4 regions of the Ensifer sp. R1-3 genome follow, and region 1 is predicted to be linked to each of the others. Evidence: riboswitches for the same ligand, from Rfam matches in the RefSeq annotation. Region 1 holds a riboswitch; each other region holds the start of a gene.
The links. Region 1 has a riboswitch for cobalamin ahead of bluB (5,6-dimethylbenzimidazole synthase). Riboswitches for the same ligand answer to the same signal wherever they lie in the genome.
Positions count from the first base shown of each region.

Region 1 (7,183 bases):
ACGCGGACAAGTCGCTGGCATTCCAGATGAGCCAGTTCGAAGAGGCGGTCGCCGTCTCCGAATGGAAAAGGGGCGCGGGCGGCTGGATCTCGGCCAACGGGCTCAAGTCGCGCATACCGGAAGGCGAAGAGGCGGATTACCGCGCCTGCATGCTGGGCTTTCGTGATTACGTCAACAAGAACGGTTTCAGGAACGTCGTTCTTGGCCTGTCCGGCGGCATCGATTCGGCGATCTGCACGGCGCTTGCGGTGGATGCGTTGGGCGAGGAGCGGGTTCGCACGGTCATGCTGCCCTACCGCTACACCTCGCGCGAATCGTTGCGGGATGCCGAGGCATGCGCCAAGGCGCTCGGCTGCCGCTACGACATCGTAGCGATCGAAGAACCGGTCGAGGGCTTCCTCAGCGCGCTCGCCGACACGTTCGAGGGAACCGAAGCGGGCATTACCGAGGAAAACCTGCAGAGCCGCACGCGCGGGACGATCCTGATGGCGATCTCCAACAAGTTCGGCTCCATGGTGGTGACGACGGGCAACAAATCCGAAATGTCGGTCGGTTACGCCACGCTTTACGGCGACATGAACGGCGGTTTCAATCCGATCAAGGATCTCTACAAGATGCAGGTTTACGCGCTGGCACGCTGGCGAAACGGCACCGTTCCGCCGGGAGCGCTAGGCCCGTCAGGCGAAGTCATTCCGCAGAACATCATCGACAAGGCGCCGTCGGCCGAACTCCGCCCCGACCAGACGGATCAGGATTCGCTGCCGCCCTATCCCGTGCTCGACGACATTCTCGAATGCCTGGTCGAGAAGGAGATGAGCACGGAGGAGATCGTCGCCCGCGGACATGAGGAGGCAACCGTTCACCGGATCGAGCACTTGCTCTACATCGCTGAATACAAGCGCCGCCAGTCGGCGCCGGGCGTGAAGATCACCAGGAAGAATTTCGGCCGCGACCGGCGTTATCCCATCACCAACCGCTTCCGCGACAGGGGGTAATCATGCGCAGTTCGGTGGAGATCTTCGACATTGCGACCGGCGAGACGCGCGTCGTCTGGCAGACGGAGCGGTTGGTCGAGGCACCGAACTGGTCACCCGACGGAAAATTCCTCATCATCAACGGCGACGGCAGGCTTTACCGGCTTGGCTTCGACGGTTCCGATCCCACGGAGATCGACACCGGCTTTGCGCGGCACTGCAACAACGATCACGGAATCTCGCCCGACGGCAGCACGCTCGTGATCAGCGACAAGACGGAATTCGGCAGTTCGGCAATCTATCTCCTGCCGGCAGAGGGCGGCACGCCGCGGCTCGTCACACGCAACCTGCCGTCCTACTGGCACGGCTGGTCGCCCGACGGGCGCATGCTGGCCTATTGCGGGATCCGCGATCAGGTCTTCGACATCTACACGATACCGGTCGATGGCGGGGAGGAACGCCGCCTGACGCAGGGGCAGGGCCGCAATGACGGGCCGGACTGGTCTGCGGACGGGGAGTGGATCTATTTCAATTCGAGCCGTACCGGCCGCATGCAGATCTGGCGGGTTAGGCCGGACGGCAAGGATGTCCAGCGCATCACCGACGGCCCTTATGGCGACTGGTTTCCGCACCCTTCTCCGGACGGCAGACACCTGCTCGTGCTCTCCTATGACGGCGATGTCTTCGATCACCCGCGCGATCTCGACGTGCGTCTCCGCCTGATGGATCCGGACGGCGGCAATGCGCGCGTACTGCTCGAACTCTTCGGCGGGCAGGGGACGGTGAATGTCCCGAACTGGTCGCCCTCGGGCACCGCCTTTGCCTTCGTACGCTACGAACCGGAGGAATAGCCAGCGGGGGTCAGATACGCGGCAGGTTGTAAGGGGTGATTACTTCGACCGCGGAAAGATGCCGCTTTTCGGAGGCGCGCAGTGCGCCCCGGCGCTCCATGACCGCGTGGAAAGCCATGTGGACGTCCGTTTTCAGGTCGTGGTGAAGAACGAACTGGACCAGGCCCTGACGCAGGAGATCCAGATTGTCCTCGTCGAGGTCATGAGCGACGAAGAGAGCGCAGCCGCGTTGCATCTGTCCGAAGGCGTCGAGCACAGCGCGATTGCCTCCGCCGATCGAATAGGCAGCATTGATCTCCGGATGGCTGGCGATTGCCTTGAGGGCAAGAGCGCCTGTCTCCTCGTTCCTGCCATGGCCCTCGCTGATCTCGACCACGCCGATATGCGGATATTTTTCCCGCAGCACGCGGCGAAAACCGATCTCGCGTTCCTCTTCGCCGCGGAAGCGGCTGCTCGATATGGTGACCAGCACAGTCGCAGGCCGGTCCGCGAAGCGCTCGCCGATCAGGTAGGCTGCGGTTTCACCGGCGGCGCGGTTGTCAGCCCCGGCATAGGCCGTCCGCGATGAATGCGGCAGATCGGTAACGAGCGTGACGACCGCAACTCCCGCATTTTCGAGCCGCGCCACGGCGGCCGCAATCTCCGGCACGTCGGGCGCCTTGAGGACTACTCCGTCGGCTCCCCGAAGCCGAATACGGTCGAGCAACTGGCTGATGTCCTGCGGCCGCATGGTCTCGGCGAAATGGAACCGGGACCGGAAAACCGTAGGCATGAAGGTCGCGGCTTCGCTTTCGAATGCCTTGCGCACCGCTTCGGTGAAGCGTTCCGGCGCCTCCATCACCACGTCGACGGCATATTTGCGTCCCTGTACCTCAAGGCCCGCCTGCTGTCTCTCGAGTTCACGAATGGCTGCATTGACGCGCATTACCGTTTGCTGGCGCACGCCCTGCCGGCCGTTGAGGACGCGATCGACGGTCGCCGTACTGAGTCCCGCCTGGAAGGCGATGTCCTTGACAAGAAACGGATGTGCCACCGATCCCTCCTGATGGCTTTTTGATGGATTCCTGCTCTATATCAGAAGCGGGCAAGCCGTATAGTCGCATCATCGTCATCCTTGAGGAGGAGAGCTGATGAAGACGGACAATCCCGCGCGGGCGCGTCTGGAACGCGTGTGGCTCAGTGAGGCGGCCTGCGATATCGAGGAATTTCGTGCGGCGGTCGAGCACCGTGTCAGCCTGGCGGACTATCCGTACGCGGCGGACTGCCAGAAGAACGTCCTGATTTATGACAGCGCCCGTCTTGCCGGCGATTGCGCCACGCAGGACGGCAGGCGGTCGGTGCTTGCGGAGATCTGCGAGGCGCTTGCGACGGGGCCGGGCGTGGCGGTCTTCAAGCGCGCCTTCACCGATACGCGGGTGATCGACGAAGCAAGCCGCATCTTCGACGAGATCATCGAGGAACAGCACCGCACCAACAGCGGCGGCGGCGATCATTTCGCCAAGCCCGGCGCCAACGACAGGATCTGGAATTCACTCGAAAAGCACTGCCTGAAGAACCCCGAGAATTTCGCGGCCTATTACGGCAACGCCATCATCGCGCTCGTCAGCGAAGCCTGGCTCGGTCCGAACTACCAGATGACGGCGCAGGTCAACCGCGTCAATCCCGGCGGCGCGTCTCAATCGCCGCATCGCGACTATCATCTCGGCTTTCAGACCTCGGCCGTTATAGAGCAGTATCCGGCGCATGTGCACAGGCTCTCGCCGGTCCTGACGCTCCAGGGCGCGGTCGCCCATTGCAACATGCCGGTCGAAAGCGGGCCAACCCTGTTCCTGCCCTATAGCCAGACGTATCTGCCCGGATATCTCGCTTTGAAACGGCCGGAGTTCCGCACCTATTTCGAAGAGAACCACGTGCAATTGCCGCTGGAGAAGGGCGACGTCGTGTTCTTCAACCCGGCGCTTTTCCACGCCGCGGGCAGCAACCGGTCTGCCGGAATCAAGCGTGTGGCCAATCTTCTGCAGGTATCCTCCGCCTTCGGCCGGGCGATGGAAACGGTGGATCGCGAACACATGTGCGCCGTGCTCTTTCCGGCTCTGAAAGTTCTTGCGGCCGGAGGCAAGCTCACGCAGGACGAAATTGCCAATGCGGTTGCCGCGTGCGCCGAGGGGTATTCGTTCCCGACCAATCTCGATCGTGATCCGCCGGTTGGCGGTCTGGCGCCCAGGACGCAGGCACAGCTGATGCACGAAGCGCTCGCCGGCGAATGGAGTGTTGAGGCGTTTGCCGAAGCGCTGGCCGATCAGGCGGCGAAAAAGCTAAGCTAGCCGTCTTGGCTTAAGGTCTTTTGAGATCTTGAGTTTATCACGGCTACTGCGAGATGGATGATGGCGTTGGTGCTCTGGTGGATTTGTCGGGGCGTAGGGCGGTGCGGACAAGGTTGCCGAGCACGTCGGTCAGCGTGGGGAGGACTGCAATCTCTCCTCCTCATCTCTGTGCTTGTCACAGAGATCCAGCAGCGCCGCGTCAGCGGCGCGGGAGGAGTTCTTTCAGCCCAAGGACTTGGTCTGGCTGGATCCCTGTGACGAGCACAGGGATGAGGAGATCAGACAAGTAGCGGCGGGTATCCCAAATCTCAACAGGCATTAATGCACGCTCACCAAGGCATATTCACCAACATCTCAAAGGGAGGATCAGGATGAGCACGGACCACGCCCGACTGGACGGGAAGATCGCCATTGTGACCGGGGGCACGCAGGGGCTCGGTGCCACGATTGCCGCACTCTTCGCGGAGCGCGGCGCCGCCGGCGTCGTCATTTGCGGGCGCAACGCGGCGAAGGGCGAGGCGAAAGCTGCCGAGATCGCCGCGGCGACGGGTTCGAAGGTCGTCTACGTACCGGCGGATCTCGAGCGGGTGGAGGATGCCCGTGCCGTCGTGGCGGCTTGCGACCGCGCCTTCGGCCGCGTCGATGCGCTGGTCAACGCCGCAGCGATCACCGACAGGGGTACGATCCTCGACACCAGCCCGGAACTCTTCGACCGGATGTTCGCGGTCAATGTGCGGGCGCCATTCTTTCTGATGCAGGAGGTGATAAAGGTGATGCGGCGCGAGAAGACGGAGGGCACGATCGTCAATATCGGCTCCATGTCGGCGAAGGCGGGTCAGCCCTTCATCGCAGCCTATTGTGCGTCGAAGGGGGCGCTGGAGACGCTGACCAAGAATACCGCCTATGCCGTCCTTCGCAACCGGATACGGGTCAACGGCCTCAACATCGGCTGGATGGCCTCGGAAGGCGAAGACCGGATCCAGCGCGAATATCACGATGCGCCGGCGAACTGGCTCGAAAAGGCGGCAGCGAGCCAGCCCTTCGGCAGGCTCGTCGACCCGGCCGAGGTCGCGCGTGCCTGCGCCTATCTCTCATCGGCAGAATCCGGCCTCATGACGGGTTCCGTCATCTGCTTCGATCAGTCGATCTGGGGTGCCTATGACGCCTCGCCTCATCCGGAGGCGCCGCTCTGAAGCTCCCGCTTGCTTGCCTTGCCTTTCGTGGGGACCTGTGGCCATATGCGCCCGTCAGGTGCCCGCGAAATGCGGGAGAATCGGGAAGCCGGTGCAGTTCCGGCACGTGCCCAACGCTGTGAAGGGGACGTTCTCGCCGAAAAGGGCTCTGAATCTTTTCAGAGCTTTGCCACTGAATATTGAAGCTATTCGGGAAGGCGGCGCGAACGGATGATCCGAAGTCAGAAGACCGGCCTGGCGAGATAGACCGGCCCCGCGCGGACGGCGGGAGGTTTCCGCATTGTTGGGGATCGAACGATGCTGCCTGACCCGAACGGCTGCCTTACGGCCGCCGGAGCTTTTTCGTCGGACGAGCGCGCCGCCGTCTATCGTGCCATTGAGACGCGTCGCGACGTGCGCGACGAGTTCCTGCCCGAACCATTGTCCGAGGAACTGATCGCCCGCCTGCTCGGTGCGGCGCACCAGGCGCCGTCCGTCGGCTTCATGCAACCCTGGAACTTCGTGCTCGTGCGCCAGGACGAGACGCGGGAGAAAGTCTGGCGGGCTTTCCAGCGCGCCAATGACGAGGCCGCAGAGATGTTTTCCGGCGAAAGGCAAGCGAAGTACCGGTCGCTGAAGCTCGAAGGCATTCGCAAGGCGCCGCTCAGCATTTGCGTGACCTGCGACCGGACGCGCGGCGGAGCGGTCGTCCTGGGCCGCACCCATAATCCGCAGATGGATCTGTACTCGACCGTTTGCGCCGTCCAGAACCTCTGGCTCGCCGCGCGGGCGGAGGGCGTGGGCGTCGGCTGGGTCAGCATTTTCCACGAGAGCGAGATCAAGGCTATCCTCGGAATCCCGGATCATGTCGAAATCGTCGCCTGGCTCTGCCTCGGTTTCGTCGACAAGCTGTATCAAGAGCCGGAACTCGCCGCGAAGGGCTGGCGACAGCGCTTGCCGCTCGAAGATCTCGTTTTCGAGGAAGGCTGGGGCGTCCGTTAGATGACGATGTTATTAGGTCGGTCGACCAAAAAACTTGAACGCGATCAATTCCAAGAGGTTAGAGCGGGATGCAGCGGAAAACCGCACACACTTTTCCTCACCCCGCCCCAAGGCCTGTTGAGTTTCGGGATACCCGCCGCGGCTTGTTGATCTCCTCATCCCTGTGCTTGTCACAGGGATCCAGCCAGACCAAGTCCTTGGGCTGAAAGGACTCTTCCCGCGCCGCAGACGCGGCGCTGCTGGATCCCTGTGACAAGCACAGGGATGAGGAAGAGGAGAGATTGCAGTCCTTCGATACGTACAGCGCCGCGCGTCTTATCAGACGCGCTTTGATCTTCTGCATGTTTTTGTCCTTTGATCGGCAACGGTCAAAGGACAAGTCCAGTAGGCCGCGCAGTCGGTACTCAAGGAATTCAAGAGCATCGCCATTCTTGCAGAATGCTCGCAACGGCGTATGTCAGTTTTCCTGCAGCGGCTGGTAACGGGGCCCAAGCGGATGCTTGAGGTCGATCGCGCTCTCTTCCTGCGGAAGGAAGGTCGGACCGACGACGCGGACCTTGTTTTTGGCCGGGTCGTAGGGCCGCTCTTCTATCGGCTTGGCCGGCGCCTTCTTCTCGCTGTCAATGGTTATGACCGACGGGCTGACGACGGTGAGCTTGCCGGCGGAGCCTGCCTTTTGCCCGTTGGCATCCGTTGCGGGGTCCGGGATTCCGCAGCCACAGATGCCGGGTGAGCCGACACTGCGCGCCCGGTAGGCGAAGGCCGTTGGGAGATCGGTGTAGGGCCGGCCCGTCGTCGCCGAAATCATCTGGTCGGCTTCTTCCGTCGCGAGCACATGATAGTAGAGCTCCGTCTCCGCA
Region 1 covers NZ_CP096515.1:794,872-802,054, forward strand. The annotation lists gene M1D43_RS03860 (NAD+ synthase) at 1-995, shown strand, start outside; gene M1D43_RS03865 (TolB family protein) at 998-1,825, shown strand; gene M1D43_RS03870 (LacI family DNA-binding transcriptional regulator) at 1,836-2,858, opposite strand; gene M1D43_RS03875 (phytanoyl-CoA dioxygenase family protein) at 2,956-4,149, shown strand; gene M1D43_RS03880 (SDR family oxidoreductase) at 4,521-5,342, shown strand; cobalamin riboswitch at 5,382-5,594, shown strand; gene bluB (5,6-dimethylbenzimidazole synthase) at 5,640-6,323, shown strand; gene M1D43_RS03890 (DUF2865 domain-containing protein) at 6,781-7,183, opposite strand, start outside.

Region 2 (7,183 bases), 1.1 Mb from region 1:
GTGACCGTTGTAATAATAGAAGTCGCCATACCGGTAATAGCCACGCCTCGGCGCATACTGAACGTCCGTGACGGCGCTCTCGGCGGCAACCCGCGGGGGCAGAGGCGTGAAAGCCTGCGACGGCACCGCCGATGCCGCCAGCACGATCGCTGCAAGCGCGCCCGAAAGCCATTTGCGTGACATCATTTCCTCCTCGCATTCGATTCGCGTACAACCGGCCCTTGCAGGGGCGATATACCAAGACTAGAGCAGAAATCGCCGGAAGCAACTGCTGCGCGCGGATGCAGCAATGGAAAAATCCCTCCGTCGGTACAATCCTGGGCGGAATCGGGCCGTCGACTTTGCCTCTTGAGGTCGGTGTACAGAAGTGTTCGCCTCGCGCAGATTGGGGCCGGGGCTGAGATTTACGACCTCTTAACGCTAAGTCGGCAATCTCAGAGAATGGAAAAGCGGGGAATCTCGATCATAGGGATGATCTTGCGCCTGGCGGTCCTCATGGGCCTGACCTTCGCGGCGGCGAACGCACGCGCTAGCGAAGTGGAGCCGTGGAAAGAGCGGCGGAACGCCATTGTCGTCGACGCTTACGAGCTGAACAGCATCGACTGGGAAGCCATGCTGAAGGACAAGCGGATCGCGGGCTTCATCGCGAAGGCTTCCGACGGCCTGCCGGAAAGCTACACCTGTACCGGTGACCACGGCGGCGATACGGTTGCCCATTGCAGGACGATGTGGCGCAAATATGCGGTCAGCCGCGAACTCTATCAGACGCGCCGGATGCTCGCGCGCTCGCATGGTCTGCTCTGGGGCGCCTATCATCTGGCAAGGCCTGGCAACCCCGTCGATCAGGCGAACCACTTCATCGACTATGCCGATCCGCGCGACGACGAGCTGATGGTGCTCGATATCGAAGGGATCGATCCGGAAAAATACATGTCGCTCGAAGACGCCGCGATCTTCGCCGGCCATGTGAAGGCCCGGACGGGGCGCTATCCCGTCCTCTACACCAACCACGCAACCGCGAAACACATTGCCGCCAACCGCTTCAAGCATCGGCTTCTTTCGCGCCTTCCGCTCTGGTATGCGCGCTACAAGCCCGATATCCGTAAAGTCTTTCCGATGGGAAACTGGGACCGCTATGCGCTCTGGCAATTCTCCTCGGCGCATAATTGCGGAAAGAAGCGCTGCCCCTATCGGGTGCCCGGCACCCTCGACGATATAGACGTGAATGTCGCAGCGATGAGTGCATCGGCACTGAAGAGCGTCTGGCCTCACGGCGCGCTTCTTCCGGAGAAGCCGCCGGTGCTCACTGTTATCGCCTCGGCCACCGTCGGCACGATCCCGGCGCTGAACGCAAATGCAACGGCCACTCTTTCGCGGCCGCTCGTCATAAGCCGCGCCGAGGCGGAGAGCGGATCAGGAGCCGGCGCCGACGAGACGGTTACCGGCTCCATCGCCGTCAGGGCCGCCGAGGCACGCCTGCCCTACCAATCCGAGCGGCGTTAACTCAGGCCTCGATCTGGACGTCGCTTGTCGGCCGCGAACAGCAGGCGAGGATGTAGCCCTCCTCGATCTCGTCGTCGAGAATGCCGCCATTGTGGTTCATCTCGACGTCGCCGGCGATCTTCAACACCCGGCACGTTCCGCAGATGCCGCCCTCGCAGGCGGCCCCGATCCTGACACCGTTGGCGCGGGCCGTCTGCAGGATCGTCTGGCCGGGAACGGCGGTCGCTTCCTTGCCGCTCATGGTAAAGGTCACCCGCGCCGCCCCGGCCCCTGCATCGGCGGTAGGCCCGGCCCGAATTGCAAGCTCCTCGGCCGCTGGCGCCGCGGCGGGCTGGAAACTCTCCTGGTGATAGCGGGCCATGTCGAAGCCCGCCGCTTCCAGCATTGCCCGAACATTGCCCATGAACGGCTCGGGCCCGCAGCAGAAGACGGTTCTTTCCAGGAAATCCGGTGCGAGCATCGGCAACTTCGCCGCGTCGATGCGGCCGCGCAGACCATGCCAGCCATGCCGCGCCTCATGCCCCTCCACGAGGAAGCCGAGATTGAGCCCCGGCATCTGACGGGCGAGAACTTCGAGCTCCGATCTGAAGAGGAGATCGTCCGGGCGCCGGGCGCAGGAAATGAAGGTGACATCCGTTTCCGGCGCGCAGTCGGCCATCCAGCGCGTCATCGACATCATCGGCGTGACGCCCGACCCCGCCGATATGAAGAGATATTTTTCACCGGGATGACGGACGAAGCTGAAGTCGCCGAGCGGCCCGAACGCCTTGAGCATCATGCCCGGCTTCAGATTGTCGAACATCCAGCGGGTGCCGATGCTTCCGGGCTGCGCCTTGACCGTGACCGCGACCGAAAGCGGGCGCGATGGCGAGGATGACAGCGTATAGGTGCGCATCACCGGCTCGGCTGCGACGGGCAGTTCGAGTGTCACGAACTGCCCCGGCAGGTAGCGGAACCAGGCCGGCTTGTCGGAGCGGAAGGTGAAGGTCATCACGTCAGCGGTTTCGGCTACGGCCGACATGCACTCCAGCATGTGCTGACGGTCTCTCCAGGGGTCGAGCTCGTCGAAATGGTGAAAGGAGCGAGGCATTTCCATCGTCATGCCACCCGCGAGAGATGCGCGGCCCCGCCCTGAAGGCGGTCCAGCATGAAGCTCGAATACCACTCGACGAACTGCATGACGCCGCCCTCGTGTTCGGCGGAATAAGGACCCGGCTCATAGGCGGGCGAGCGGATTCCGAAGGCGTTTTCCTCGACGATCTGCCGGTCCTGATCGTTGGTCTCCGTCCAGACGTGCGTCAGCTCGTCTATCGTGTAGTCGACGCCCTCCACCGCATCCTTGTTGACCAGCCATTTGGTCGTAACCTCAGTCAGTTCCGGCCCGAGCGGCAGAACGCGGAAGGTGATCGCATGGTCGCCGAGAATGTGGTTCCAGGTCGTCGGATAATGGAAGAGGAGCAGCGTCCCGATGCCATCGGCGTCTACGCCGATGGAGAGTTGCTTGCGGACAGCCTTCTGTCCGGACATCGTATAGCTCTCGGCGCCGTTGATCAGCGGCATTCTCGTCATGCGGAACTGGCCCGTGGGCGCGATCTTGAAGGCGCTCGGAAGGCCCGCCGCCTCGCATTTCTGCCAGTGGGCGCCGATTTCCGGATCGTTCATCGCCCCCTGGACACCGGTTACGGTCGGCGCTTCCGGATAGGTACGGCAGAGTTCCGGATGATTGGCGGCGCAGTGGTAACACTCGCGATTGTTCTCCCAGACCAGCTTCCAATTGCCCTTCTCGACGATGGTGCTTTCGAAGGCGACCTTCGTTTCCCCCAGGCGATGCGGCGCGAGATAGGCCGCGACCGTCTCGCGGAACGGCCGGAAGTCCATCGGGTGTTCGGCAAGACTGATGAAGATGTAACCGCCGACGGTCTCGCAGTGGATCGGCTTCAGACTGTGCTCGGCCGGGTCGAAGCCCTCGGGCATCTGCCGCGCGAAGAGCAGGCGGCCGTCGAGTTCGTAAGTCCACTGGTGGTAGGGACAGACGAGTTTGGCGGATGAGCCTTTGTGCTGCGTGCAGACGCGCGAGCCGCGATGGCGGCACGAATTGTGCAGTGCCCGGACCGCGCCCTGCCTGTCTCGAACGATAACGACCGGGTAATCGCCGACCTGCACCGTGAAATAGTTCCCCGGCCGCGGGACTTCGCAATCATGGCCGATGAACAGCCAATCCTTGTACCAGATCTGCTCCAGGTCCTGACGGTAATAATCGGGATCGACGTAGAAGGCGCGGTCGAGGCTGTAGCCTTCGCGACGGGTCTTCAGCTTGCGCAGCATTTCGGTCTGAATTTCCATGCCCTTGTCCTCGTTTTTCCGCCGTTTCGGAGAGGCAGGACTGGAACCCGCGCCGGCCGCGTGGACCCGCAACGCAATTGGCTCCGATCCGGCTGCCCGCCGCAACCAGCTACGGTCTATTTCTGCTTCAAGGCTGGTTTCCGGGCTCTGGAGCCGTCCGCAAGGGACCTGCCCGGCGCCTTCCCGGACGCGGTGTCCAGTGGCCTTCTGCCGTGGCTGTTCGCTCCACCACCGTTGCGGGGGCAGCGCCGGGATTTGACCGGCTTCCCAATTCTCCGCCCTCCCTTCGAGGCGGCACCTTGAGTGTCCTCATCTAAGCCTGAGGACCGGCCCGGCAACTGCCAATAGACGACATCCGATTCCAGAAAGACGACAGCCAGGCGCGACACAATCGGCACGAAGGCATGCAATATTATCCATAACAAACAAGGAAGTAGATGAATCCCTGCGCAGCTGGCGGATTTTTCGGCAGCGCCGTTCATGGCGCGAAGGCGAGTGGCCATTCTGCGACACGGCCCGCCAACACAAGGGTCTGATCGATGCCGGCCCGGACATACCGGGACCAATTCGTTAACTGAGATGATTTAACGTTCGCCGCGATCAACCCGCTTGCGGACAGGATGGCGCGACGACGCCCATGGCAAAACTCCGATATTACGACGCTGCCGACAAGGCGGCCGCGCCGCCGAAAGCCAAGGCTCACACCGAGTTCCTGCGGACCGGCCGGATCGATAGACGCCGGTGGATGCCGAACGAGCGTCAGTATCTGAGTTATGCCGAGGTGGCGCAGCAGACGGCGCGGAAGCTGACGACAGCGGGCGAGACGACCCACAGGCGAATCAACGGGTTTCATGCCTCGATCCAGTTCCCGAAGATGGTTTTCCATCGCACGCTCCCCAGCAGTCCGCATCTCGGCTATTGCCACGTGACCGCCGCGAATACCTGCCTCGCCAACGGGCATGAGATCACCTGGTCCTTTTATTTCGCGAACTTCTTCTGCGAGCTCGGGAACGAGACCCATTTCTTCGACCGTATCCAGCCGGGCTACTCGCGCATGTATTTCGCCGTCGCGATCGAGCCCGACGCCGGCGAGGAACGGATCGTCGTCAACCGCAACGTGCGCGGCAACGGGCTGATTTTCCGGACGCAGGATCCGAAGGTGGCGCTGAAGAACGTGCTGATGCTCGGCGCACGCGACGAAGCCTTGCGCCGGATCGTTCGCAGCCTTTGACAAAGAAAATCGTTCTGTTTTTGCGGTCGCTCCGTTAAGGAAGCGACGGAAAGGATCAGAACGCCATGGCCGAAATCATCGACACGCGCATCGAACCTGAGCGGGCAATCGAGAAAGCCTGCGCGGTTCTTTCGGACGGCGAACCGGTCGCGATCCCGACGGAGACCGTATACGGCCTTGCCGCCGATGCCACGACCCCCGATGCGATCAGCCGCATCTATGAGATGAAGGGGCGGCCGCGGTTCAATCCGCTGATTTGCCACGTCTGCGATCTGGCGATGGCAGAGGCGCATGTGACCTTCGATCCGGTTTCGAGACGTCTGGCCGAGGCCTTCTGGCCCGGCCCCCTCACGCTGATCCTGCCGCAGCGGCGGGAGAGCACCGTGCACACGCTCGCATCCGCCGGTCTCGATACGCTCGGAATTCGCATGCCCGACGGCTTCTCGCGCCGGGTGATCGCCCGGTTCGGGCGGCCTTTGGCAGCGCCGAGCGCCAACACCTCGGGCAAGATCAGCCCCACCAGTGCGGCCCATGTGCAGGCGGATCTCGGTTCCAGGCTGAAGCTCATCCTCGACGCGGGGCCGGCCGCGATCGGCCTGGAATCGACCATCGTCAAGGTCGAGAACGGAAGGTTGCGGCTGCTGAGGCCCGGGGGGCTCGACGCGGCAGAGATCGAAGCGCTGACCGGGCTCGCCATCGAGCGCCCGGAGGCCGCCGGCGCTGTCATCGAGGCGCCCGGCATGCTCGCCTCGCATTACGCTCCCGGTGCCGCTGTGCGGCTCGATGCCGATGAGGTCCGGAAGGGAGAAGCCCTGATCCGCTTCGGCGGAGAGGCGCTTCCCGGTGAAGCCGATGCCGCGATCGTCCTGGATCTCAGTCCGGGCGGCAGCCTGCGGGAAGCCGCCGCCAATCTTTTCGACTATATGAAAAAAGCGGATGCCAGCGGCGCCGCGACCATCGCTTTCGGCCCGATCCCGAGCGAGGGGCTCGGCGAGGCGATAATCGACCGGCTGCAGCGCGCGGCCGCGCCGCGGGGCTGATGGCCATCGGCACGCTTGAAGCAACCACGTTGATCCGAGGCAGGGCCATGACCACCGTACTTCCTTCTCCCGAACTCATCGCCTCCTTCGTCGATATCGTCGGGCCTGGCAATGCCCTCACCGCACCCGCCGACACGGCACCCTACCTCGTCGAGTCCCGCGGGCTCTACCGCGGCACGACGCCGCTCGTGCTCAGGCCCGGCTCCGTCGAGGAAGTTTCGCTGGTGATGCGGCTTGCGAGTCAGACCCGAACGGCAGTCGTGCCGCAGGGCGGCAATACCGGACATGTGGCCGGACAGATTCCACGCGAGGGCAAAGCCGACGTGGTCCTTTCCCTCGAGCGGCTGAACCGCATCCGCGACATCGACCCGGTCGGCAACGTGATCGTGGCCGACGCCGGCTGTATCCTGGCGGACATCCAGAAGGCCGCCGATGACGTCGACCGGCTTTTTCCCCTGTCACTCGGCTCGGAAGGCTCTGCCCGGATCGGCGGCAATCTTTCGACCAATGCCGGCGGCACTGCCGTGCTTGCCTATGGGAACATGCGCCAGCTCTGCCTGGGGCTGGAAGTCGTGCTCCCGACCGGGGAGATCTGGGATGGGCTCAGACGCCTCAGGAAGGACAATACCGGCTACGATCTGCGCGATCTTTTCATCGGCGCCGAGGGAACGCTCGGCGTCATAACCGGCGCCGTTTTGAAGCTCTTTCCGAAACCGCGCGGCCACCAGGTGGCCTTTGCCGGCCTCAGGAGCGTCGAGGACGCACTTACGCTTTTCGATCGGGCAACAAGCGTCTGCGGGCCGGCCCTGACGGGCTTCGAACTGATGCCGCGGCTCGGCATCGAGTTCACCACCCGGCACATCGCCGGCGTCAGAGATCCGATGGAAACGACGCATCCGTGGTACGCGCTGATCGATATCTCCACCTCGGATACCGCCGAAAGCGCGGAAGGGATGGTGCAAGACCTTCTCGAAGCCGTCATTGCCGACGGTCTCGTCGAAAACGCGGTCATCGCCCAGAACGAAGCGCAACGCAGAGCGCTCTGGCACATGCGAGAAAGCATGTC
Region 2 covers NZ_CP096515.1:1,908,918-1,916,100, forward strand. The annotation lists gene M1D43_RS09240 (BA14K family protein) at 1-183, opposite strand, end outside; gene M1D43_RS09245 (glycoside hydrolase family 25 protein) at 442-1,503, shown strand; gene M1D43_RS09250 (FAD-binding oxidoreductase) at 1,505-2,605, opposite strand; gene M1D43_RS09255 (aromatic ring-hydroxylating oxygenase subunit alpha) at 2,602-3,846, opposite strand; cobalamin riboswitch at 3,961-4,163, opposite strand; gene M1D43_RS09260 (DUF6656 family protein) at 4,484-5,077, shown strand; gene M1D43_RS09265 (L-threonylcarbamoyladenylate synthase) at 5,143-6,117, shown strand; gene M1D43_RS09270 (FAD-binding oxidoreductase) at 6,165-7,183, shown strand, end outside.
Region 2: linked by a shared signal. The riboswitch ahead of M1D43_RS09255 (aromatic ring-hydroxylating oxygenase subunit alpha) and the one ahead of bluB (5,6-dimethylbenzimidazole synthase) in region 1 are both predicted to bind cobalamin.

Region 3 (7,183 bases), on a different replicon from region 1:
TGCATTATCGTGGCCGTGTCGATCGCCGCTTTCGCGAGCGTACCGACAGGCATTCCCCCATACATGCTCGCGCCGATCGGTTTCATGCTGGTTATCCTGATCGACCCTGCAGGAATTGCATCTAGATTGAAGGCGCGCTCCGGGAGGCAGGGCGCCACGGCCGGCCGCTCGGAATCGGTGGCCGACGGCTGGCAGGCCAGCGGAAACGGTTGGAGCCTGACATTCCAACGCAAACGCGGCCTGACGAGAGGAGCGGCTCGGTCGATTATCGCCGCCGCTGCAAGGGAACGCGCGGCCGATAGCTGCCGCCGCTGAAATCGAACCTTAATGCCTTTAGCGCCGCACGTCGCCGGATGGGCGGCGTTTACGCAGGATTTCGTCCGAGGGCAGGCGGAAGGCGGATTGTCGCCGATCGCTGCGGCAAGCAGGCAAGATTCCGTCTGTTTGGCGAAGTTGTCGATTGCGCTTCCACAAAATCAATCATTTAGAGTTAGCCGATCTCTTGCTAGTGTAACGCCGCGGCCCGTTTCCGGAGGACGGTCTTCCGCGCCAGATTTGAATGATTGGGAGGAATTTCTGTGAATGGAATAGTGAAACGCGCCGCTATCGCGGCGATCGCAAGTGCGTCCATCGCCCTTTCCGCGGCTTCGACAGGCGCAGCCGAATTCATCAACGTCCTGACCGGCGGCACTTCCGGGGTCTACTACCCGCTCGGCGTCGCGCTTTCGAAGATCTATGGCGACAAGATCGAGGGCGTACGCACGCAGGTGCAGGCGACCAAGGCTTCGGTCGAGAACCTCAACCTCTTGCAGCAGGGGCGTGGCGAGATCGCCTTTTCGCTCGGCGATTCGGTCAAGCTTGCCTGGGAAGGCAACACGGATGCCGGCTTCAAGGCCCCGCTCGACAAGCTGCGCGGTATCGCCGCCATCTATCCCAACTATATCCAGATCATGGCGTCGAAGGAGTCGAGCATCAAGACCGTCGCCGATCTCAAGGGCAAGAGCCTTTCCGTCGGCGCACCGAAGTCGGGCACGGAATTGAACGCTCGGGCGATCCTCGCCGCTGCCGGCATGAGCTATGACGATCTCGGCAAGACCGAATACCTGCCCTTCGCCGAATCGGTAGAACTGATGAAGAACCGGCAGCTCGATGCGACGCTGCAGTCGGCCGGCCTGGGCGTCTCTTCGTTCAAGGATCTGGCGACTTCGCTCGACGTACAGATGGTCGCCGTCCCCGAAGAGATCGCCACCAAGCTCGGCGCGCCCTACATCGCCGCGACCGTCCCCGCCGGCACCTACCAGGGCCAGGACAGCGATGTGCAGACGGTCGCCGTCGTCAACTTTCTCGTCACCCATTCGGAGGTTTCCGACGAAACCGCCTATCAGATGACGAAGCAGCTCTTCGAGAACATCCCCGCCCTGACGGCGGCTCACAAGGCGGCGGAGAATATCCGCATCGAGGATGCACTGAAGGGAATGCCTATTCCTCTGCATCCGGGGGCGGAGCGCTACTACAAGGAAAAGGGCCTGCTCTGACCCATGTCTCCCGAAACCGCAAAGCGGTTTTAAATAATGACGGGCAGACAACACCCTGAAGCGCGTCGCAGAATTCGGTTGAATGCGACGGGCTTCAGGAATTCGGGGGAGGAATCATGATCGACAATACCAATGAGCAAAGCGGATCTGCGTCGGCCGAACTGCACCGGCACGACGCGTTGACCCGGGCGTTTCCGGCGACATGGGACGGGCGGATCCTGTTTGCCATCGCCCTGGCCTTTTCCGTGTTCCAGATCGCCACCGCGGCGCATCTCGTCGATTTCGCGAGCCAGATCGTGCGCGCGGTGCACGTCGGCTTTGTCACGGTCCTCGTATTTCCCCTGCTGGCGACGCTGGCAGGCCGCGGCACGGTTGCAAAAATCATCGCCTGGAGTCTTGCTTTCCTCGGCGCAGCGGTCGCCTTCTACCAGTGCTACGAATATGCGGAACTCCTGGCGCGTGCCGGCGACCCACTGCCGCGCGACATCGTCTTCGGGGTCATCGCGCTCGGCGTCGTCTTTGCCGCCGCCTGGGCACTGATGGGGCCGGCTCTGCCGATCATTTCCGGCGTGTTCCTGGCCTATTGCCTTTTGGGTGAGTATCTGCCGCCGCCGCTCGACCACCGCGGCTACGACTTTTCGCAGGTGATCGACCACATGGCCTATGGCACGGAAGGCATCTACGGCATCCCGACCTTCGTCTCCTCGACCTATATTTTCCTTTTCATCCTGTTCGGCGCCTTCCTCGAAAAGGCCGGCATGATCCGGCTCTTCAACGATGTCTCGTTGAGTTTCGTCGGCCACAAGCGCGGCGGAGCCGCGAAGGTAGCGATCATTTCTTCGGGCCTAATGGGCACCATTTCCGGTTCCGGCGTCGCGAATGTGGTGACGACCGGGCAGTTCACCATCCCGCTGATGAAAAAGTTCGGCTATCGGGCGGCCTTTGCAGGCGGCGTCGAGGCAACGGCCTCGATGGGCGGGCAGATCATGCCGCCTGTGATGGGCGCGGTCGCCTTCATCATGGCTGAGACGCTCGGCGTCGAATATTACGAGATCGTCAAGGCCGCGGTCATACCGGCGATCCTCTATTTCGCTTCCGCCTTCTGGATGGTCCATCTCGAAGCCGGCAAGCACGGGCTGCTCGGCCTGCCCAAGGACCAACTGCCCTCGGCCAGGGCGGCAATCCTCGAACAGTGGCATCTGATCCTGCCGCTCGCCGCGCTCGTCTGGCTGCTGTTCTCCGGCTACACGCCGCTTTTCGCCGGCACGGTCGGCCTCGCCTTCACCGGCCTTCTGATCCTCGGCAGTTCGCTTGCGCTCGGCCTTCCCGCCGGTGTCATACGCATCATCTTCTGGGTCGGCCTCGGCCTCGTGGCGGCCGCCTTCTTCCAGTTCGGCATCGGCGTGATCATCGCAGCGCTGGCGCTGCTGATTGCCGGCAACGCGTTCCTGAAGGGTGGCCGGGAGACCCTGGTGATATGCCGCGATGCGCTTGCCGAAGGGGCGAAGACGGCCCTTCCGGTGGCGATCGCCTGCGCGCTCGTCGGCGTGATCATCGGCACGATGACGCTGACCGGAGCGGCCAATACCTTCGGGCAATTCATCGTCTCGGTCGGCGGCAAGAGCCTGTTTCTGTCGTTGCTCCTGACGATGGTCACCTGCCTCGTGCTCGGCATGGGCATACCAACGATCCCGAACTACATCATCACCTCGTCGATCGCCGGGCCCGCGCTTTTGGAACTCGGCGTGCCGCTTATCGTCAGCCACATGTTCGTCTTCTATTTCGGCATTCTTGCCGATCTGACGCCGCCGGTGGCGCTTGCCTGCTTCGCGGCGGCACCGATCGCGCGGGAAAGCGGGCTGAAGATCTCGATCCAGGCGATCAAGGTGGCGGCGGCCGGTTTCGTCATCCCGTTCATGGCCGTTTATTCGCCGGCGCTGATGCTGCAGGATGGGGGCGCGATGGCCGCAATCGTGGGCTATCCGGCTGCCGTCGCCTATATTGTCGTCAAGACCGGCCTGGCGATCGCGCTCTGGGGTGCCGCCGTGGTGGGCTTCGCCGCCGTCCGGCTCGGGGTTCTCGAGCGGGTGCTCGCGGCCGCGGCCGCCTTCACGCTGCTGGCGGCGCTGCCGATCACCGATGAGGTCGGCTTCGCACTCTCCGCGGTCTTCGCCTTCTTGATCTGGCGGCGCGCCCGCCAGGCTGGCCGGCAGACGGTGGAACCGGCATGAGCGCGCTTGCCTGCATCATCGGCGGCAAGGTTGTCGCCGTTGCTGCGGGTGTCTTCACCCTCGGCTGGACCCATTCGGTCGAGAAGACCGAATGGCAGGAGCGTTGGGCCGTTACGGCAGAGGGTCTCGTTCTTGAGGAGGCGCGCGTGCAGGGCTCGGGTGCGGGAATGGAACCGGGAGAGAATGCGCGTCGTCAGGGCCGCTGGTGGGTCTGGACGCCCGACCTGCCGCCGCTTCCCGAACTCGTCCTGGCCGCCTCCGGCGCGACCGTCTCCGGCTGGACGCTTTGCGATGCCGGCGGCTGCCGCGAACTCGCGGCGCAAAGCCGGGAACCCATCATCCTGCGGCCATGTGATGGCCTAAAGCCATAGTGGCCGATGCTGACCTAGCGGTGCCGGTGAAGGCTAATCGGAACGGTCCGGCGCGGGAATGAAATGGTATTACATAACTTTCTGTTGACGAGTGTAATAACATAACATATTGAAGCCCGATGCAAGGCGCGGCGTCGCGTTTCACCTTGACCGGGGGCTGCGTTCCACATTAACTGAGCCGGACGGTTCCCCTACCCGTGAGGTGGAGGGGATTAATAGGGAACACGGTGGGGACGACCCAAGAGGGACCAAAACCGTGGCTGCCCCCGCAACTGTAAGCGGATCGTCGTTCATCCTTGTGGCGCCAAGGCGCCAGCCACTGCGCGCGTTGCGCGGGAAGGCAGATGAGCGACTCTGTCCGTGAGCCAGGAGACCTGCCGTCAAATCGATCCAACGTCACGGGCGGGGATGCCCGGAACAGGAGCAAGCCATGACCGTCTTTCGCGCCTCGCGGCGCACACTTTCATCAGTTTCCCCGAGGTCCAGCCGTCACTCGTCCGATCGAACCCGATCGGCAGGCTGACCATCACGGCCGCCTAGCGGCCTCACACTCGGGGACTATTCATGAACAGCTTTCTGAAACGACCGCTCATTGCGGGTCTCATTACTTTTTCCATCGGCGCAGCGGCTCTTGGCCATCCCGTCTACGCTGCCGAGACGACCTATCCGCTGACACTCGAGAATTGCGGACGGCAGATCACCTTTGACAAGACGCCGACGCGCACCGTCTCGATCGGCCAGAGCAGCACCGAGATCCTCTATCTGCTCGGCCTTGCGGATAAGGTCGCCGGCACCGCCCTCTGGGTCGGCCCCGTCCTTGAAGGTTACGAGGAGGTCAACGCCAAGGTCGAACGCCTGGCAGACAACGATCCGAGCTTCGAAAGCGTACTTGCCAAGAAGCCGGACATGGTGGCGGTGCAGTTTCAGTGGCAGGTCGGCCCGGAAGGCGTGGTCGCGAGGCCGGAGCAGTTCGAGGAGCTCGGCATTCCGGTCTACACATCGCCTTCGGATTGCACCGGCAAGGAGAACTCGGCGGCGAGCGACGGCGTGCGACGGCAGGTCTTCACCATGGACCTCGTCTACCGGGAAATTCGCGAGCTGGCGCATATCTACAATGTTCAGGATAAGGGCGAGAAGGTCGTCGCCGAGCTGAAAAGCCGAGAAGAGGCGGCGCGCGCCAAGGTCGCCTCGGCCGGGGACAAGCTCTCGGCCGTCTTCTGGTTCTCCAGCGCTGCCGATGCCGACCCCTATGTCGCCGGCAGGAATGGCGCACCCGGCTACATAATGGCGGCGCTCGGGATCGAAAACATCATCGACACAGAAGACGAATGGCCGACGGTCGGCTGGGAGACCATCGCCAAAGCCGAGCCGACCATGATCGTGGCCGGCTCCATGGAACGTCGACGTTACCCGCTCGACAGCCTCGACGCCAAACTCGAATTCCTGAAGACCGATCCCGTGGCGAGCCTCATGCCGGCAGTCGCCAAAGGCTATGTGTTCGCCATGGATGCGCAGGCGATGAACCCGACGATCCGCACGATCGAAGGCATCGAAGCGCTGGCGGATGCCATCGCCGAGGCCGGACTTGCCTCCAAGGCGGGGCTGGCCTCCAAGGCGGGGCTGGCCTCCAAGGGTGGGTTGGGCAAGTGAGCCGCGTGCTGACCCTGGCCGGGCGAACGGGGACGGGACGCGTCGGCGCGGCTCTCGCCGCGCTCGTCATCCTCTTCGCAGCACTCTGGATGGGCGCTGCGATCGGCGAAACGGCGATCCCGTTCAAGACCGTTGCGCAGACGGTGGCGAACCGGCTGTGGAACGCCGGCTACCCGCTGGCACCGATCGACGAGGGCATCATCTGGAGCTACCGGCTGAGCCGTGCGGTCGTGGCCGCTTCCTGCGGGGCGTCGCTCGCGCTCTCCGGCGCCGTGCTGCAATCGCTGCTGCGCAATCCGCTCGCCGACCCCTACATTCTCGGCATCTCCGCCGGCGCCTCGACTGGCGCGGTCAGCGTCGCCATTCTCGGTGTGGGTGCCGGGATGCTGACGCTGCCGCTCGGCGCCTTCATCGGCGCGCTCGTCGCTTTCGTCCTGGTGAGCCTGCTGGCGGTGAAGGCCGGCCGCGGCACCGCGGCGATCATCCTGGCAGGTGTGGCGGGATCACAGCTCTTCAACGCGCTGACCTCCTTCATCGTCACCAAGGCGGCGACGGCCGAGCAGGCGCGCGGCATCATGTTCTGGCTGCTCGGCAACCTTTCGGGCGTGCGCTGGCCGGATGCCTGGCTCGCCGTGCCGGCGACGCTTCTCGGTCTCGTCGTATGTCTCTGGCATGCCCGTCCCCTCGACGCGTTTACCTTCGGGTCGGAATCGGCTGCCTCGCTCGGCATCTCGGTCAGGCGAACCTATTTCGCCCTCGTCGGCGTCTCGGCGATGATGACGGCGGTGATGGTATCCACCGTCGGGTCGATAGGTTTCGTCGGCCTCGTCATCCCCCATGCGGCCCGCATGCTCGTCGGCGTCCGCCACGGTGTCCTGCTGCCGGCAGCGGCGCTCATCGGCGCCGTATTCATGATCCTCGCGGACATCCTGTCGCGCGTTCTCATTCCCGGCCAGGTCTTGCCGATCGGCGTGATCACGGCGCTCGTCGGCGCCCCGGCCTTCGCGTTGATACTCGGACAAAGGAGGGACCGCGCATGACGCTTTCGGCGAGCGGGGTTTCATGGTCGGCCGGTGGGGTGGAGATCCTGAAGGATGTCTCCCTCACCGTCGAGACGGGAGAGTTCCTCGGCATCATCGGCCCGAACGGTTCCGGCAAGACGAGCCTGATGTCGCTCATATCGGGCATCCGCAAGCCGAAGAGGGGGGAGGTGCTTCTGGACGGTTGTCCGATCGGGACGCTCGGCCGCCGCACGGTCGCGCAAAGGCTCGCTCTGGTCGAGCAGCAGGCCGAGACCGGCGAGCGGATCACCGCGCGCCAAGCGGTCGAGCTCGGCCGCACGCCCTATCTCGGGCCGCTTTCGCCCTGGTCGCCGGAGGACGATGCGATCGTCGGG
Region 3 covers NZ_CP096516.1:11,814-18,996, forward strand. The annotation lists gene M1D43_RS17350 (hypothetical protein) at 1-315, shown strand, start outside; gene M1D43_RS17355 (TAXI family TRAP transporter solute-binding subunit) at 591-1,535, shown strand; gene M1D43_RS17360 (TRAP transporter permease) at 1,652-3,766, shown strand; gene M1D43_RS17365 (DUF1850 domain-containing protein) at 3,763-4,137, shown strand; cobalamin riboswitch at 4,304-4,533, shown strand; gene M1D43_RS17370 (ABC transporter substrate-binding protein) at 4,702-5,787, shown strand; gene M1D43_RS17375 (FecCD family ABC transporter permease) at 5,784-6,827, shown strand; gene M1D43_RS17380 (ABC transporter ATP-binding protein) at 6,824-7,183, shown strand, end outside.
Region 3: linked by a shared signal. The riboswitch ahead of M1D43_RS17370 (ABC transporter substrate-binding protein) and the one ahead of bluB (5,6-dimethylbenzimidazole synthase) in region 1 are both predicted to bind cobalamin.

Region 4 (7,183 bases), on a different replicon from region 1:
GAGAAGCCGGTCATCATGTCAGTCGCCAAGCTGAAGCATGCAGTGAAGCAGGTGCGGACGAAGGCCGGTGCGGCATGACCGATCCCGCCGAAATAATCGCATGGCTAGATCGGCCGCCGTTCAAAAAAGCCTCGTCCTGAAACGGAGATCGAGACCAAGGAAAACGACATCGCCCGATTCGAAGCGGCCGCGGCGCGTATCTGAGGGCGCTCGACCGCAGAGATCAGGCCAGGAGCGCGCCATGACCTCAGTTCCTCATTCTCTGCGGGATCTCTTCGCCGGGCACCGGACTGATGTCGGGTGGCTCGTCCGGGCCTACGTCCGGCTCTGGCTCTTCGATCGGTGGCTCGGGCAGATCTGGCGGCACATCCGGCGGCATGTCTGGCTGGAATTCAGGGTCGTTGGGCTTCGGGATCGGCGTCGTAGCCATTCAGGCCTCCTCTTTGAGGCGCAACCGATGCTGGGCTGTGTTTGTTCCACGAGCCGGGAGTTGTGGCGTGAGCGATTGGTTCTTTGACCCGCTTCCCTCCACTACGAGATGATTGTCATCGACATTCCGTGGCCGTTCAACCTTTACAGCGATGCGGGCGCTAAGAAGTCGGCATCGGCACACTACGACGTCATGAGCGCCGAGCAGATCCGTGCGCTTCCCGTCGGTCAACTCGCCAGCATGAATTGCCTGATCTATTCGCGGGCGACGGCTCCGCATCTCCCGTTCACGGTTGAATGCCTGAAGGCGTGGGGCTTCGAGTACAAGAGCTTCATGGCTTGGCGGAAGACGACTGCCGCCGGCAAGGTCCGCATGGGCACCGGTTGCCGTGTCCGCACCACCGGCGAGATTGTGTTCGTTGGCACCCTCGGCAATCCGAAGCAGTCCCATGTTCCGCCGACCATCTTTGATGGCATCGTTCGCGAGCACAGCCGCAAGCCAGACGAGTTCTATGCCCTTTCTGACCTGTGATGCCGCACGCGCGGCGCGCCGACGTGTTCGCTCGAGAACAGCGCCAGGGTTGGCACGCCTTCGGCAATGAGGTCACCAAGCTCGATCCGGAGGTGGCGGATTGATTTCAAGCGAGCAAATCAATCTTCGCCTCGTTGATCGCCGCTATGAAGGCGATCCTCGCACGCTCCCCCGTACATATGCCCACCATGGCGTCCGCGCACGCGTTGATGGCCGTGCCGTAAGCACGTCCATGATCCACGGGCCAACTGTCGATGAGCAAGCGTGCAGCGTAGGCGGGATGCCACACGATCTGTACGCCGTCCAGATCAGGCAGATCGAGGATGACGCACTCGCCCCAAACGGTACCCATTACAAAATTCCTTCGGGTGAATCAATGCAAACGCGCGGGCAGCGAGATTGTTCCAACCTCGCTGCTGCCGCCGGCAAGATGAGGGCGTCGGCATGATCGAGCTCCACCCCCCATACCCGCCGGGCCGGGAACAGAGAGGCCGCGATCGCAGCCTCTCCCCCTCGAGTGGTGGCTCAGGCAGAAACGCGTCCGCTGCCGGAACTTGGCTTGATCATCCACGGGAGAACTGCGGGTGCTTTGACCAGGATCCCCTTCTTCTTTCCGAAGGCTCGGATCGCATCCCGCGCAACCTGAATGGGCTTATGGCCGTCATGCGCCATGTAGCAAGTCTTCAGGGTGGCGTCGTGCACTATGTCGTGGTCGCGCTCCGGCCACCCCTCAAGAAAATCGATGGCATCGTACAGGTTCGTAATCTCTCGGATCAGATCCTTCTTCTCCTTCAGGTAAACCGGTCGAGCAAACATCTTCGAGTTCATTTCAGCCTCACTGAATACGACGGTGTTCAACAAGGAAGGCGCTGCGGACCAGCGCCCGGTGTTGATTTGTTGTCTCTGTTCAGCGGGTTCAAGAGGTCGGTGATCGATCTTCGTCGCTACTCGTCCGAGGTGCGCCATGACCATCCGGGAAGCCTACGCCAAGTTCGGGCCCGACACGATGCCGATTGCCGAGACCTTGGACATTAAGGAACACGAGGCGGCTCCCTTATCAACATGAAGATGAATCGCGATCGATTAGGCCCGACGGTATGCCAGATGGCGGCTTGAACACTCCCCAGCGAGCGATACGAGACTGTGAACAGCTCTCGGCTAGTGCGCCTCGCGTGCGCCATCCGCCTGTTCACCGAGAGCCCGCCGGCTCACCGCCGAGTTACGCCGTAGGAGAAATGCACCCAATTCATTGCGACTGGCCTGCGCCCTTGTTTCGAACACATTGGTCCCCTATATACCACGCATCGGCATTGCTTATGAGCGCTGATAACTCGCCGCTCGCAATTGCTGCATCGTTTTCGACTTTTGACCACGGATGTACTGGCACTGGTTTGGTAAGCGATGATGAGGAAGGTCGGTGCGGTTTCGCCCCGGCCTTTTTTGTTGTCTGGTGATAAGCACCTGTCCCGCGTCTATTCGGTAAGGTGGTCACCTTTCATTTCCGCAGGCAGGGCAACGGGTAAGCCGCCTGGCTCATAACAACGAAAGACCAGTTCGATTTCCCGGGCCTGCAGCCAATCGAAAGGCCGCGGGGCAAATTCAGACTGATGCTATTGATTGACCAGCTCTGGCTGATTGGGTGATTGTGGAGCGGCGGGAAGCATTGTCCGCAACCACACCATGTGCCAACCTGTCCTCTGAACGTTTCAGAGGAGGTGGTGTAATGTTGCGTGGAATTTTACCTTTGGCTGCAATAGCTGCGCTCGGCTTGTTCGATCCTGAGACCGCAAATGCAGAGCAGGTAGCACTCACTTCGACTGTGAGCGTTAAGAATGAGCTCAAGTATCTTTTGTACACGCCGGATGGATACGCGACGTCAACGGAGAGTTATCCCCTCGTTATATGGCTACATGGAGGAGATCAGGGCGGAAGTGATATCGACAAAGTCAAATCGAGCGGCATTCCAAAACTGATCGAAGACGGGAAGAAATTTCCATTTCTCGTCTTTTCTCCCCAAAACCCGAGCGAAGAACTGCTGTATCCTATTGAGAAAGTGGACGCTGCACTTGAGGAAGTAGCTTCAAAATATCGCGTTGACCGTTCACGGATCTATGTGATCGGTTTTAGCCGGGGCGGCTTCGGGGCTTGGGCCTTGGCCGAACAGTTTCCAGATAAGTTCGCCGCTATCGTCCCAATCGCCGGCGGTGGCAATCGGCACTATCTCAATAGAACGAACGAGAAAGCTGCATTCTGGGTCTTTCATGGCTCAAACGATGGTGTAATTCCGTTATCGGATTCCGTTGTGCTTTATGAACGCCTTAAAGCTCTGGATCGCAATGCTCGACTGACCGTATTGGAAGGTGTCGATCATTCCGGCGTCGAGTGGGCGACCTTGAATGATGCTGAACTCTGGGATTGGCTGCTGAAGCAGCGTCTTGAGGGCGCGCCTCAATAGCATGATGATCGCGCTTACCGATGCGGAGGGAGGTCGGTGTGGTTTCGCGCCGGCCTTCATTGTTTTTCCGAGAAATTGATCTTCTTGCGATGTGGCAGATACGGCCGCAACTCGGGCGGCTGCTCGGTATTGAGTTCGTGCGCTTCCGCGACCTCCTCATCGAGGACGTGCGCATAGCGGGTGGTCTCGACATCGGCGTGGCTGATGCCTACTGACGGTTTTCATATTCCTGGTCTTTCGCAGGAGCCTCGTCGCCAGACCATGGCGGAAGTCGCGGAATCGGAAATTCTCGACCTTGGCCTTCGCTCTGATGCGCTCCACCGCGTCTCGAGGCCTATAATGATGCCTTCTTCGATCCTTCCCATCTACCTTGTATGACTCTTACCCGATCGGGGCCGGGCCGCCTGGTATGTGATATGTGAAGACGAATTCCGGATGGTGCCCGCACAGGGGCAGCAGAATATCGCGCGCAGTGCCGGTGATGGCCGTCTTGACCACGCGGCCGCCTTCCCCGGCGCCGCGGCGGACATCCGGGCGCGAGGTTTTCCCAGCGGTAGTTGAGGGGGAGGTGGTCATCGCGCGAAATATTCCTTCGGTTGCGTGGACGCAGCCACATAGAGCGGGTGTACGGGATGACCGTCTGCCGTCAGTTTGAGAGCCGCTGGGTTGAAGAACGCAAGCCTCTCCGCGACTTCGCGTCCACGATCATGAAGTGTGCCATGTGTTCCCCACGCACATATGATCTTACGTGCGCTTTGCGCGATCGAGAGCAAGTGCCTGTCGTTATCTGGGCCGATCGGGTCAGGGTGGTCGTAAAGGGCCTTCGGATCGGTGGAGCGAAGTGCAAAGAGGTTACCAACAATCAAGCCGCCGTGGCCCCAAGCCCTCGCGAAGCCGATGCACCGGCGAATCGTCGGGTCATCTTGGCAGGCGTCCGCTATGGGCGGGTTCAGCATGAGGAAGGCGACCTTGGCCTTCTCCGAATCCCATTGCCGCTCGAGACGGTAACGGTAGGCACCGCATCTTGAGATAGTAGCCGAAGCCTTCACCTCGGTTGGAAATACATCGAGCGTGTCGCCCATCACTCAGCCTCTTCCGCCCCGGACAGCAGCCTCTGCCGACGCCATGCGCTCGTGAACGATCTCGCCGGTCGGATGCAGGATCTGGCCCAACAACGCCGCATGGAAAGATAGAATACCAGTCTCGACCGCCGTCACCGGCCTTTGCGTCATTCGCGGAGGATCAACCAAACGGCGATTTGCCCTTTCCAGGGGAAGCCGCTCGTGTCCGACCCTGGTCTTTCGCATCTTGTTTGAAGATGGGTTCTCGCGCAACCAGGCCACAATACTCCGGGGCGTTGGCCTCTGGTTCGGCCGCGGTATTCGAGTTGGGTGATGACCTTGCCCTCGGCAAATCTTCGATCGGCGCGAACTTCGAGCAGCCGAAGGCCTGAATGGTCTTGTGGATAGAACATTTTCCGTTGTTTTCTGGCCAGCGTGAGCATACCAGATCATGTGATGGTTCCGCCCGACTGAAGAACGGCGGATGAAAAGGGAACACGGTGAGGACGACCCATCAGGGGCTAAAACCGTGGCTGCCCCCGCAACTGTGAGCGGCGAGCAAAGTCCAAGGATGCCATTGGCCGTGAATCGGCTGATAAGGCGGACAAAGCTACGACCCGCAAGCCAGGAGACCTGCCATCACCTTGGGCGACACGCCTCAACAACTGCCACGCCGCACGGTGGGTGCGGAAAGGAGAGCACATGCATATCGAACCAGGCGTCGTCGATGGCGCAAAGATTATATTGAGTTATGCCACTGCCGCAGGGGCTCTCGGGCTCACCGCCAAGTTGGCGGCTGACAGTATTCGCAACGACGGTGGTGCCGGTGCGCTCGTGTTACGCAGTGTCGTGACAACGGCTTTGGTCTTCTGCTTTTTCGAAGTTCTGCCGCACCATCCTGCTGGTGTCTCGGAAGTCCATCTTATCCTGGGTTCAACCCTTCTTCTCTTGTTCGGAGCAGGCGCCGCTGCGGTTGGCCTTGCGGCTGGTCTGCTTCTTCAAGGGCTTTTCTTTGCGCCGTTCGATTTGCCACAATATGGGATGAACGTAACTACGTTGCTGGTGCCCCTTTGGGCAACCAGTCTGCTCGCCGCGCGGATTATTCCGTCTCGGACCGCATACGTGGAATTGAAATATAGGCAAACTTTGGCGCTCTCCACGACCTATCAGGGCGGTATTGTTGCATGGGTTGCCTTCTGGGCACTTTATGGCCACGGCTTCAGCGTCGAAAATCTCGCGGCCGTGGGTTCGTTCGGCGCTGCCTACATGAGCGTCATTCTGCTGGAGCCGCTGATCGACTTGGGTGTTCTCGCCGGTGCAAAGGCGCTTGATCGCTACAGTCGTGGTCCCATGTTCAATATCAGACTGCATCAGGCGGCGTGATTATGAACACGCCCAGTGCATGGGTATGGGGGCGATAATCTGAGGCGTAAGCGGAATTGATCTCGCTTTCGCCGTTCCCAATTCTCCAGCAGTAAGCGGCATTCGAAGCGGATCGGAAGAGGGCGAGAGCCCAGCGGGACGAAGAATATGTCGCGTCGGAGCTGCGGCGGATCAGCCTTCAATGCCACCGCAGCTCTGTTTGTGTCAGGCCGTCTCGCTGTCCGAGGCACGGGGGTTCCGCCGTCGCGTCTTCACCATCATTGTCGTCCGGCCACCAGTCGTGCCAATCGTCGCCCACGCCCTCTCCGCCTGACCACCGTCGAGCCGGGAAGTTAGCATCTGGAGCGGCTTGTCCTGCCCAATTCCGCTTTGCGGCGTCACATACGCGGCGATGTCCTTCTGGCAGTCCCAGATCAGCCTCTTCATCTTCTGTTTGTCGGCATGGGTGGGATCTCCTCGGGGGTCAACACATGACCGCTCGCGACGTTCCGATCCTGCCGCTACGAGCGACTTGTTCCAAAATACCCTGCCGCAATGGTGCTGCATCGCCCATCACTTTGAGGGTCAGGAATTGTTTCAGCAAGTTATTATGGGATTCTGGGCGTCCTAGCATTTCGTTCGATGTGCGCCCATCCGCGCTTGGGTCGCCGCGAAAAAATGCGAGGGAGCGCAGTTTGTGGCTCTCGTTCGTGTTATTCGCAATCGAACAGGCGTGTGCCGCGAACGGCAGGCGCTGGAAATTCCCTAAATACCTAGGGTTGCCGCGGCGCCTCCGAAACGCATTTATGCCTCGGGCGCGTATACCAGGAGGTAATAATGGACGTCGAATTGCTGACCGGTCTAGGTGTTGCGGCCTTCATCCTCGCCATATCAGTGTTAGTCGGGCAGGAAGTTGGACTTGCAACGAACGTCCTTGAAACGCAAGCGACTGTAACCTCGAAGCATTGAGAGCCATCCCTCAGAGAGCGCTACGGCACTCGCACCTATTGCGCATGCATTGCCGGCAAAGGGACGTGTCGAAACAAGGAGCGGCGCGCGTGCTGCTTTTCTCATGGTTTGTTTGGCGGTTCTGGACGGGACACGATGAAGGCACCGCAGGTGAACATGATACCGGTAACCACGAGCAAAGCGATTGCCGGTGGTTCGAACGCAACCCACAAATAGATGAGTGCCAAACTCATCAGCAAAACTGCAGATATTTTGGCACGACGTGAGATTGCTCCTTCTTCCCGCCAGTCACGTAATGGCGGCCCGAACAATGGATGGTCCATCAGCCATTTCGCGAGACGCGGCGAGGAGCGCGAAAACAACCATACCGCCAGG
Region 4 covers NZ_CP096516.1:516,072-523,254, forward strand. The annotation lists gene M1D43_RS19790 (hypothetical protein) at 1-78, shown strand, start outside; gene M1D43_RS19795 (hypothetical protein) at 248-430, opposite strand; gene M1D43_RS19800 (MT-A70 family methyltransferase) at 539-961, shown strand; gene M1D43_RS19805 (DUF982 domain-containing protein) at 1,068-1,313, opposite strand; gene M1D43_RS19810 (DUF982 domain-containing protein) at 1,487-1,789, opposite strand; gene M1D43_RS19815 (carboxylesterase family protein) at 2,685-3,416, shown strand; gene M1D43_RS19820 (hypothetical protein) at 3,506-3,631, shown strand; gene M1D43_RS19825 (DUF1643 domain-containing protein) at 3,989-4,498, opposite strand; cobalamin riboswitch at 4,918-5,132, shown strand; gene M1D43_RS19830 (energy-coupling factor ABC transporter permease) at 5,180-5,860, shown strand; gene M1D43_RS19835 (hypothetical protein) at 6,065-6,286, opposite strand; gene M1D43_RS19840 (hypothetical protein) at 6,677-6,808, shown strand; gene M1D43_RS19845 (YbaN family protein) at 6,910-7,183, opposite strand, start outside.
Region 4: linked by a shared signal. The riboswitch ahead of M1D43_RS19830 (energy-coupling factor ABC transporter permease) and the one ahead of bluB (5,6-dimethylbenzimidazole synthase) in region 1 are both predicted to bind cobalamin.